Regions from separate parts of the Shewanella sp. DAU305 genome, predicted to be linked through region 2. Evidence: riboswitches for the same ligand, from Rfam matches in the RefSeq annotation. Region 2 holds a riboswitch; the other holds the start of a gene.
What was found. A riboswitch is a leader RNA that binds a small molecule or an ion and turns the genes downstream of it on or off. The one in region 2 is predicted to bind thiamine pyrophosphate.
Positions count from the first base shown of each region.

Region 1: another riboswitch for thiamine pyrophosphate. It lies ahead of OX890_RS14170 (TonB-dependent receptor); the one in region 2 lies ahead of thiC (phosphomethylpyrimidine synthase ThiC).

Region 1 covers NZ_CP113808.1:3,364,582-3,370,412, reverse strand. Annotated here, with positions in the region: gene OX890_RS14195 (M61 family metallopeptidase) at 1-594, opposite strand, end outside; gene hinT (purine nucleoside phosphoramidase) at 739-1,095, shown strand; gene OX890_RS14185 (PaaI family thioesterase) at 1,092-1,619, shown strand; gene OX890_RS14180 (PaaI family thioesterase) at 1,606-2,103, shown strand; gene OX890_RS14175 (YcfL family protein) at 2,244-2,639, shown strand; TPP riboswitch at 2,732-2,857, shown strand; gene OX890_RS14170 (TonB-dependent receptor) at 2,912-5,146, shown strand; gene OX890_RS14165 (hypothetical protein) at 5,253-5,513, shown strand; gene pnuC (nicotinamide riboside transporter PnuC) at 5,560-5,831, shown strand, end outside.
Region 2 covers NZ_CP113808.1:2,759,689-2,765,519, reverse strand. Annotated here, with positions in the region: gene OX890_RS11755 (bifunctional hydroxymethylpyrimidine kinase/phosphomethylpyrimidine kinase) at 1-418, opposite strand, end outside; gene thiC (phosphomethylpyrimidine synthase ThiC) at 421-2,544, opposite strand; TPP riboswitch at 2,746-2,844, opposite strand; gene OX890_RS11745 (hypothetical protein) at 3,012-4,343, opposite strand; gene trhA (PAQR family membrane homeostasis protein TrhA) at 4,840-5,523, shown strand; gene OX890_RS11735 (tRNA-uridine aminocarboxypropyltransferase) at 5,686-5,831, opposite strand, start outside.

The DNA.
Region 1 (5,831 bases), 600 kb from region 2:
ATTGAGTACGATATCGTGGCGTATGCCGCAGGCATCAAAACTGGCTAAGGTAAATAAGCCCATTTCCACTGGATGATCGATAAGTTCGTCATAGCTTGTGGCATTAAATTGACCGAAATAAAAGTCGTCACCACTGATGCGGGTCATGCTCGTGGCAACGCGCCACTCACCTAATGTTGATTCAGAGGCATTTGATTCCGTGGGCGGTAGCATAGTGACAGTGTGGGTTTGTTGTTCAAAACCGTGGGCGGATAAAAACACGCTACTGCCGTTAAAGAAGCCGTGGGTCATGTCCAAATGCGCGGTGCGCACCGATAGATCCCAAGCATACACTTGATAAGTCAGAATGATTTCGTTGCTATTATTGTCAACTGACCAAGTTTGCTTATCTAGCTGGATTAGCTTGAGCGTTTGGCCATTAGCATCATGTGCCTTGAGTTCAATGATGTTTTTGGCAAAGTCACGCACCATATAACTGCCAGGCAGCCAAGCGGGTAGGCTAAAGACCTGCACAGGCTTGGGCTGGGATAATGTCATAGTGACTGCGAATAAATGGGCTTTCGGATCGACGGGGATTATCTGGTAATGGATCATATTTATCCTGCAAAACCTGAGTGTTTTAATGGTGGCCATGCTGCCAAAAATGCCTGCAACTGGCAAATGAAAAGCAAAATATCTACAGACACAAAGCGTTGAATTACTAGTATACTATGCCAACTAACCCAAGGAGGACGCCCCATGGCCGAAGAAACGATTTTCAGCAAAATTATTCGTCGCGAAATTCCCGCGGATATTCTGCATCAAGATGAACTTGTGACAGCCTTTAGAGACATTTCCCCTAAGGCGCCAACCCATATTTTGATTGTGCCGAATCATTTGATCCCAACGGCGAACGACATGAAAGCCTCTGATGAGCCGGTGCTTGGCCGTATGATGACTGTTGCGGCTAAATTGGCGGCGGAAGCGGGTATCGCTAAAGATGGCTACCGACTGATCATGAACTGCAATCAACACGGTGGACAAGAAGTCTATCACATTCATTTCCACCTTGTGGGCGGGGAGCCTCTGGGGCCCATGTTGAGCCAAGGCAAATGAAGGTAAATTCGGATTTTTTCCCGCTGACCCAAATGGCGCAGCGGTTTGTGGATCAACTCGCTCAGTGTCGTCGTCTCGGTTTAACGGTATTGGAGGCGAGCGAGCACCATGTGTTGATTGAGTTGCCCTACAGCACTGAATTAATTGGTTATCCTGATACGGGGGTTATCCACGGTGGAGTCATTACCACTTTAATGGATACCGCCTGTGGCAGTGCTGTTGTTAGCGCGATATTCCATAAATTTAAATTGTTAGAAATCTCACCTACGCTCGATTTGCGGGTGGATTATATGAAGCCCGCTCAGCCCCATAAACCTGTGTTTGGGTTTGCTGAATGCTACAAATTGTCTTCCAATATTGCCTTTACCCGCGCGATTGCTTATCAAGACAGTATCGACGATCCTATTGCCCATGCTGTTGGTTCCTTTATGCGGATCAGCCCAGAAATGGTGGGTGATGCCTTTAGACAAGCGCTGATGGGTGAAGCCGTGCCTGAGATAGGATACACTGATGAGCGCAAATAATTCGGAACTTGGCACAGCCAGTCCCACTCAAAAAGCCCAAGTAAAAGCGCCTATCGATGTGCAAGGCATTGTTAAGCGCGCCACTGAGCTTAACGATTTCGGCCATTTACTTGAGCACGTCCCCTATGCCAAATTTATTGGGATGAAGGTGGAACGTTTTGGTGATGAACTGATTTTTAAACTGCCTGCTAAGGACGACAATATCGGTAATCCTGTGTTGCCCGCGATTCATGGCGGCGTCATTGCAGGTTTTATGGAGATGTCAGCGATAGTGCAGTTGATGGTCTTTATGCAAACAGCCAAAGTGCCTAAAGTGGTCGATTTTTCCATCGACTATTTACGTGCAGGACTGCATAAAGATAGCTTTGCAGAATGTCGTATTACCCGACAGGGGCGACGAGTGGCCAACGTGAATATCGATTGTTGGCAAACCAATCGTAAGCAGCTCATCGCTACGGCACGGGCGCACTTTCTGATTGATTAACTCGTTTTAGTGAGCAGTGTTTGACTGATGATTAAGTCTGTCTTGTTAAGCATAAGTTCAGCACAGTTCGATTAGCTTGTCGTTTAATGGGAAATGGTGCGCGCTGGCCGCGCATTTTGTCGCGTGACTGGGAGAAAGAGATGAAACAAATTTATACAGGACTATTATTGGCCGCGGCGCTGACCTTAGGCGCTTGTGCCTCACATACCGCAGGTATTTCAGTGAGTTCGCTTGGTGAAACCCGTGTCGATAATACCAGTTTTGCCCGAGATATTGCGGTTGAAAGTGTGGATGCACGCCGAGTCGGCGATTTAGTGCAGGGTTCAGCGCTGATTGTCAGCAAATCGTCTACCGATATGCGTGTGCAGTATAAATTCACTTGGTACGATGCTAGCGGCTTTACTATCGAAGATGAAGCGACAAGCTGGAAATCGGTGAAGCTGCATGGCAAGCAACAATTGCAAGTCGCCGCCGTGGCGCCCAATGCCCAAGCGGTTAAATTTGATGTGTACGTGCGCGAAACCTTTTCGAATTAAGCCTGAAGTTCGCCCTGAGAATGCCAGCTATGCTGGCATTTTTCATTTTATGAGGTAAATGTGTCATCCCATCCTATTACTCATGTATACTAGGCGTCGCCAAGGGGTGTTTGCAGCGAATTAATTTACGTTGATTACTGCAAACTGAGATGTCAGCTGACGAACCCTTAGAACCTGATCCGGCTAATACCGGCGTAGGAATGGGCCAATCAACAGCACACTTCTGAATCGCTTATTCGTTGCCGGATCTCAAACTATGTATTTGAGGTCCTATGTTAAACAGTAAAACGCTAAACAGTAACACGTCAAAACGTCATTCCCCGTTTTTAACCGTATCGCCCAGCTTGTTTTTAACCCGAGCGCCGCTGGCATTAGCCATTGCTGCCGCGCTGAGCACTTCTGCATTTGCACAAACCGATGCTATTGATAAACCCGATCCCAGCACTGAGATGGAAGTCATGGTGGTGACGGCGGATTTTCGCAGCTCAAGTTTAGAAAAAATGCCCTCCAGTATTACCGTTATCGACAGTCAAAAAATTCAAGATGAAAGCGCGCAGCACTTTGAAGATCTGCTTAATTCAATCGCCAACTTTAACTGGTCAGGTGGAAGTTCACGGCCGAAATATTTTCAAATTCGCGGCGTAGGTGAGCAAGAGCAATACCAAGGTGCACCTAATTCTTCTGTTGGTTACATCATAGATGATATCGATTTATCCGGTATTGGCATGGTGTCGAGCATGTACGATCTACAACAGGTCGAAGTGCTACGTGGACCACAGGGCACACGTTATGGCGCTAATGCCTTAGCGGGACTGATTTATCTGAAAAGCAACGACCCCACCGATGTGTTTGAACATGGTGGCGAAGTATCGTTAGGCGATGATGATTTACGCACGTTTAGCGGTTTCAGTTCTGGCCCATTAACGGATTCTGGCAAGCTGCTTTATCGCGTTTCACTGCAGCAACATCAACAAAATGGCTACCACGACAACCTCTATTTAGGCCGTGACGATACCAATGGCCGCGATGAGTTCAGCGGCCGCGCTAAGCTGCGCTGGTATGCGACTGACGATTTGCAGTTTGATTTAACTGTGCTGCACGCCGATTTTGATAATGGCTACGATGTGTGGAGTTTAACCAATTCACCGACCCAGACGACATCGGATCAACCGGGTGTCGATAGCCAGCGCACCACAGGCGCAGGCTTTAAAGCGACCTATTCTGGCGCCGAAACCTTTGAGCTAACCTCGTTAACGTCCTTTGCGAATACCGATCACCATTACAGTTACGATGGCGATTGGTCGAACCCAGAGTATTGGGCTTCTAAGCAATGCAGTGATGACGATGGCAATCTGGCGCCGTGCCAATATGATTATTTTTGGGATAAAACTGGCCAACGTAAAACTGTGTCGCAAGAGTTTCGCTTAAGTTCTACCGAGCAGGGCCGAATCTTTGCGGACAGTACTGATTGGTTGCTTGGTGTGTACGGCATGAATCTGAAAGAAGATAACCAATTGTATTCTGAGTACAATGCTTGGCCGGATGAAGTCTTAGACTCTGAGTATGAAGCGACGAACTATGCCTTGTTTGGTCAGCTCGATACGGATCTGGGCTCAGATTATGCCTTATCTGTTGGCCTACGTTTGGAGCGCCGCAACAGCCATTACTCAGATACGAATAACGATAATTTCGACCCGAGTGAAACCATGTGGGGTGGCCATATTGCTGTGAGTAAAGTGCTGAATGACTCGCACAACGCTTATGTCCGTGTTGCGCGCGGTTACAAGGCGGGCGGTTTTAACATGACTTTGCCTGTCGAATTGAACGATAAAAAAGAGTTCAGTACTGAGACGCTTTATAACTATGAAATCGGTCTGAAATCCCATTGGCTAGCAGGGCTTATCGATACTAATTTGGCGCTGTTCTATATGGACAGGCAAGATCAACAGGTGGCTGCATCCCAGCAAGACCCTGATAAACCTCAGCGTTTTATCTTGTTCACCGAAAACGCTGGTAGTTCTAATAACTATGGTGCTGAGTTAGATGCGACTTGGTATGCCACGGATAATCTACAAATTTACTCAAGCTTAGGTTGGTTAGAAACGGCCTACGGTGACTACCAGTATCAGGATAAATACGGCACTGAGGTCGATTTAACTGGCCGCGATCTGGCCCATTCACCACACTTAACCTACAGCCTTGGCGGGACTTATCGTACCAATTCGGGCTGGTTTACTAACCTAAACCTGAGCGGTAAGAGTGAGTTTTACTATTCCGACAGCAATGAATCCCGTTCTGAGCCTTACACTATCGTCAATGCCCGTGTGGGTTATGAGGCGAGTGCATGGTCAGCCTATTTATGGGGCCGTAATTTGTTCAATGAAGAATACGGTGTGCGCGGCTTCTACTTCGGTAACGAGCCTGATAATGGCTGGGCTGAAAAGCAATATATTCGTTACGGCGATCCGCGTCAGATTGGCGTAACCTTTAACGTTAAGTTTATGTAAAAGCTGATGTAATGGCACATATCACTATGAGCCTATTGGGTTAACTCATGACTAAGCTGTAGTCCAGTGTAAGGGCTGCAGCTTCTCTCAAATTTAAGGAATTAAAATGAAACTGACCGCAGAAATTAGCATGTATCCCTTCAATGAGAACTACCTCGATCCGATTAAGTGGTTCATTGGCCGGGTGGATAGCTATCCTCATATCGAGCGCGTGACGAATGCGATGGCAACTCAAGTGTGCGGCGATTATTTAAATGTGATGACTATGCTGGCTACCGAGATGCAAGCTGCCCATGAGAAGTGGGGCAAGGCAGTATTTGTGTGTAAGTTTATCGGGGGTGAGCTTAATTTAGCCCACAGCGAATAATGCTTTACCGTCACATACGCGATAAATAGGCAGTGAGAACAACACAATGACAGATTTATGGTTAACCATGGTCGAGAGTATGAATGCGGCCTTTGGTGAAGTCCATGTGATGACCGCATGGGAAGCCTTGGCGGTATTGCTAGCCATGGCATATCTACTGCTGGCGATGAAGGCGAGCGTCTGGTGCTGGGCGGCGGCTTTTGCCAGTACCGCCATTTACACTGTGTTGTTTTGGAAGGTGTCGTTACTGATGGAGTCAGTGCTGAATATCTATTATATGGCGATGGCGCTCTATGGATATTGGCTCTGGACCCAAGG
Region 2 (5,831 bases):
CCTGACAGTTATCTACTGCTAATGCATCGCCACAACTGGCGACCATCACAGGATCGACAATCACAGGCACAGATGGATAGTGGATTTTAAAACTCGCGATCCAATCTGCCAGCAATGCCACTTGAGTTTGATCTGCCAGTAAGCCGATTTTAATTGCTTTGGGTGGTAAGTCGGAAAGTAAAGTCGTCAGCTGAGCCATTAACATCGCCGCTGATACGGGCTCGACTAAAGTGACCGCCACAGAGCTTTGCGCCGTCACTGTGGTGATCACGCTACAACCGTGACAGCCTAAATCTTGAATTGTCGCCAAGTCCGCCTGAATACCGGCACCGCCGCCACTGTCTGAACCAGCTATGGTCCAAACAAATGCGGGGTGAGCGGTATTCATGGGCGCATTATCCCCATGAATACCTAGCATAATTAGGCTTCCTCAGCTTCGGCGACAAGCTTGTCTTTCACGTGATAGATCTCGGCGCCCGAAGCAGCAAATTGTGCCGATTTTAGCGCCATGGCCGCTTCCAACTCCTGCGGCGTCTTGACTGTGACTTGCATGGCTTGGTCAGCAGCTTCAACTTGATCCGCCTTCGCTTGTGCCGCCTCTAAGCCAGCGGCATAGGCGCGCACATCTTGGGTGATTTTCATCGAACAAAATTTAGGGCCGCACATAGAACAAAAATGCGCGACTTTAGCGGATTCCTGCGGTAAAGATTCATCGTGATAAGCGCGCGCGGTTTCAGGATCGAGTCCTAAGTTATATTGATCTTCCCAGCGGAATTCGAACCGCGCCTTTGCCAGCGCATTGTCACGAATTTGCGCACTCGGATGACCTTTCGCCACATCGGCGGCGTGGGCGGCAATCTTATAAGCAATCAAACCTTGCTTAACATCTTGTTTATTCGGTAATCCTAAGTGTTCTTTTGGCGTGACATAACACAACATAGCGCAGCCGTACCAAGCAATCATGGCCGCGCCTATGCCGGAGGTGAAATGATCATACCCAGGTGCGATATCGGTGATTTGTGGGCCAAGCGTGTAAAACGGCGCTTCATCGCAGTGAGCTAACTGCTTGTCCATGTTCTCTTTAATGAGCTGCATCGGGATATGTCCCGGCCCTTCGATAATGGTTTGTACGTCGTATTCCCATGCGATTTTGACTAGCTCACCTAAGGTTTCAAGCTCTGCAAACTGGGCGGCATCATTGGCGTCGGCAATTGAGCCTGGACGCATACCATCACCTAAAGACAGGGATACATCGTAGGCAACGCAAAGCTCACAGATCTCACGAAAATGGCTGTAGAGGAAGTTTTCCTTGTGGTGACTCAGGCACCATTTGGCCATAATTGAACCGCCGCGGGAAACGATCCCAGTAACGCGTTTAGCCGTCATCGGCACGTAACGAAGCAGCACACCAGCATGAATGGTAAAGTAATCAACACCTTGTTCCGCTTGTTCAATCAAGGTATCGCGGAACACTTCCCAGGTTAAATCCTCTGCCACGCCGTTCACTTTCTCCAGCGCTTGATAAATTGGTACTGTGCCGATGGGCACTGGCGAGTTACGGATGATCCATTCGCGGGTTTCGTGGATATAACGACCCGTGGATAAATCCATGACCGTATCTGCACCCCAACGGGTTGACCAGACGAGCTTTTCCACTTCTTCCTCGATGGATGACGTCACCGCAGAATTACCAATATTGGCATTCACTTTCACCAAAAAGTTACGCCCAATGATCATAGGTTCGGCTTCGGGATGGTTAATATTCAGCGGAATAATCGCGCGGCCACGGGCAACTTCGGCGCGGACAAATTCGGCGGTAATCGGTTCGCCGACTAAGGCACCAAAAGCTTCGCCCTTGGCTTTACGATTGAGGATTTCATCCTGTACTTCGGCAAGTGCCATGTTCTCGCGGATCGCTACATATTCCATTTCGGGCGTGATAATCCCTTGACGGGCATAGTGTAATTGACTGACTCGTTTACCCTGCAGCGCTCTGCGTGGGCGGACAATTGCACTCGAACCTGCCTCAAAACGCAGATGGTCTAAACCGTCGTCGGCGAGTCTTTGTTGGGTAAAATCTGAGGTGGCACAGGGTAATTGCTCTGTGTCGTTGCGGGCTAGGATCCAGTTTTGTCTTAATTTACCAAGGCCTAGACGCACATTGATATCGGCCTCAGGATCGGAATAAGGTCCAGCGCAATCATACACGCGTATTGGCGGATTTTTTTCCATGATAGGCGCATCATCTGTACCGCCGACAAGGGTGTCAGTCTGCAGGATTTGCCGCATGCCAACGCGAATATCGGCACTTGAACCTTCGAGGTAAATCTTTTGTGAATTAGAATGTTGCAGCGGCGCTAACGTATCGATAAAGGCTTGGGCCTGCGCGCGGGTTTCGCGGCGACTCGGCGCCTTAGGCACGATTGATTGACTAGACTCAGCCGATTTATTAGGCACTGTCGATTTATTAGGGATTGTCGATTCTGACGCTGTGATTTCTATCGCATTGGCAGCTACAGCTGGGTTTTGGTTTGAACTGGACATAAGCAATCTCACGTTAAAAAATGGAGTTGCTTGTCTGGAGAATTGAGTTGTTGATAGCTGGGCATGGCAATCAATTTTTGTGGCCAACACTGGCTTCAAAAATTGAGTTACCCTGCTCAATAACAATTAAATCTAAACATTAAGGCTTAAAACACTGCTGAGTTAACAGGTGTTCAAGCCGTCTATTTTGGCGATTTAATATGTGTTATTACGCTTGTTTCCTTCGCAGGTTTTAACCTGATCAGGTTCAACGGATCCCGAATAAACGGTCTCAGCCAAGAGGCACTCCGACAAGATGAGTGCGCAGTATAGACAGAAGCGGCAGCAACAAACAAGGAAAAAAGTAATTAAAAGCCTTAAATACCAATCCAAAATAAAGGTTCATAATTTATTGTTTTTAATTGATTAAATCAAATTAAACTAAAAAAGCCATAATTAGCATGAAAATAGATCATAAAAGAAAGTCACTATTTATGGGGTTTGAGCATCATTTTATTTAATCGAGATTGAATGGCATCATCAATAGCTTGATTGATTTTTTTGCCACTGCAGTCAAATGGGAAGCCTAAATTTTCTGCGTAAGGATTGACTTGAGTCCCCAATTGTACCACGCGATAACAAGTATCCCCTTTACGCACAATACGATTTGGATCTAAGGGTAAATCTAGACTCGTTGTGCCACCGAAATCATCGGCGTTAGGGACAAATAACACTTCCATCTCAGGGCTCATTTCACTCATATTCGATTTCCGGGTGAATTTATCGGCCTGTTCAATGACGAGATCATCGAGCGCTTGCTCGCGCTGACGTTCAAAATATTGCTGGGTGAATAAACTCATGCTTGAGCTTGTCGCTATTGTGCTCTCACCTTCTGCTGCAGGCGAACTCTGAGCGCCAAGCTGCGTCTTAATTTCTGTGGCATCAAACATATTTGTTGGCTTTTTTGCCGTCGCTTCCGCGGGCTGTACTTCACTTGGGGCACTTGATTGAGATTGGCTCGATTGAGTGATGTCAGGTTTAACCGTATCTGGCTTCACTTTTCCCTGATCTACTTTTTCAGGCACGACCTTTTCAAATATTGGCATAGGCTTAACTTGAGTTGTAGGCGTGGGAACAGTTGTAGGCGTAACAGAACTTGTCATCTCAGTCTTATCCTCGGCCTTGCTCTCTGTTTCTAGCGCAGCGCTTTCAGCCTTCTCTACCGCGGGAGCATAAATAAAATAAGCTTTGAGCGCCGTTACTTTAGGGCCCCGGCTTTCTGTTTCTGTTAATCCAAAGGGATTTAACTGCGGGCGCCACAAAATGCAGATAAGTAAAAATAAACACACATGCACTAAGATCACAAAAAATAACAGGCTTAATCCTTTGAAATATGGCTGACGAGCACGCAAAACGGATCCTGTCCCCAATGAATAAGCACTGGTTTGTATTGTCCCAGACAGTTCAAGTTTTGATTCAGACTCAGCAACCAATTTATCTTGATGTTGATCTTGATGTTCAGTATGGATTTCTTGCAGTACCAAATCTCGGGCCTGCTCTTGATATATAGCTTGGGTGTCATGCTCAGTGACTAAAAGGCCTGCACCGCGATTGAACGCTGACGGCTCGGCATCAGTGGTAAAAACAGGCGTTTGAGCAGCATCCAGTTCACCGAGGTGATGATCAAATGCGATAAAAGTCTCACCTTCTGGCGATGTGACCGAAAAAAACAAAGCACTATCAGTATCATCTCCAATCGCTATTGCTGTAGGAGATACTGTCAATAAAGGCACGGCTTTGGGTTGACGTTGAAAAGGCAAAATCCATCCTTAGGTTTTGTGTAGTCTCAATTGATTTCGATGATGCTTAACGTGGAACAATTGCACTCAAATCCAATATCGAGTTGCTGAATATTGAAAGAGAATTATCCAATGATTGCATTTACTTGCGAGTGCTCAACGCAGATTAGAGGAGGCAAACAGGGTAAAGTTCAACGCGAATGCAACACGTTACAAGCGCAGTGCTTATGCCAATGCTTAGTAAGACACTTGTCAGTTGAGACAAATAAGGCTGGGAATTGAGATCACAATCGCGCTAAATTGATGGGAAAATGCTTGCTAACTCTTACGTCTTAAAGCGGATAACATAGTCAATGCGATACGCTGACGGGAATACAAGACGGCGTAAAAAAGATAAAAGGTGAAAACAATAGAAGCCAATCATGAAATTTAAGCTTACAAGTGTACGCTTAAATATGGTGATTTATTTTCCTAACTGATAGACTCAGTCATTATCGTTTGCGAGTGTGTATCTACCATGTCGACTCAAAGTGTTATCGAACAACAAAACCCAGCTAAAATCCTTGCTAAGTCTGGGCCGTATAGTATTAAAGAAGAGATCGCTAATAGCGTATCCCATGGCTTAGGCGTCATCGCAGGCATAGTGGCATTGGTACTGATGTTACTCAAAGGGCAAGATCATCTAACGCCAATTCAACTAACAGGCGTTGCCATTTATGGTGCGAGCATCATTGTGCTTTTTCTATGCTCGACCTTATACCACAGCGTTAGCCATTCAGGCTGGAAACATAAACTTAAGATCGCCGATCACTGCGCAATTTACTGCTTAATTGCAGGAACTTACACACCTTTGATGCTGATAAGCCTACAGGGGACGCAATCGATAGTAATTTTAACGGCGATTTGGTCGCTTGCAATTGGTGGGATCCTATTTAAGACGCTATTTATTCACAAATTCAAAAAGTTAAGCTTAGTCTTGTATCTCGCCATGGGTTGGCTATGTGTCACTGTGATGGGCGATTTAACGGCGGCCATGTCGGAGTTAGGTTTTAATCTATTGATCTTAGGTGGCTTGTTTTACACCTTAGGGGTGGTGTTCTACGTCGGGAAACGTATTCCATTTAACCATGCCATTTGGCATTTGTTCGTGCTTGGCGGTGCCATGAGTCACTTTCTGTGTATTTATCTGACTGTTATTTAAATGGCTATGATTTACCTGATGGTGATTTAACTGGCTATAATTTAAATGATTATGACTTAACAGATGGTGATTTAACTGACGGTGATTTATCTGTGAGTCAAAGCTGAAAGTCGTTAATTATCTATTCAAGCACTTCCTCAAACGTTCTCTCGAACATCGCAATCAAGTACGGCTATTCAATTCAGTAAACAGCGACGCTAATAGCGCCGCTTGTTCTGCTCTGCCACACTGGCGCCAAAGTGCAATAATACATTCTGCAGTACACAAGCCTCCTTCTTGCTGATTACGCCGCAATATAAAGGCGGATT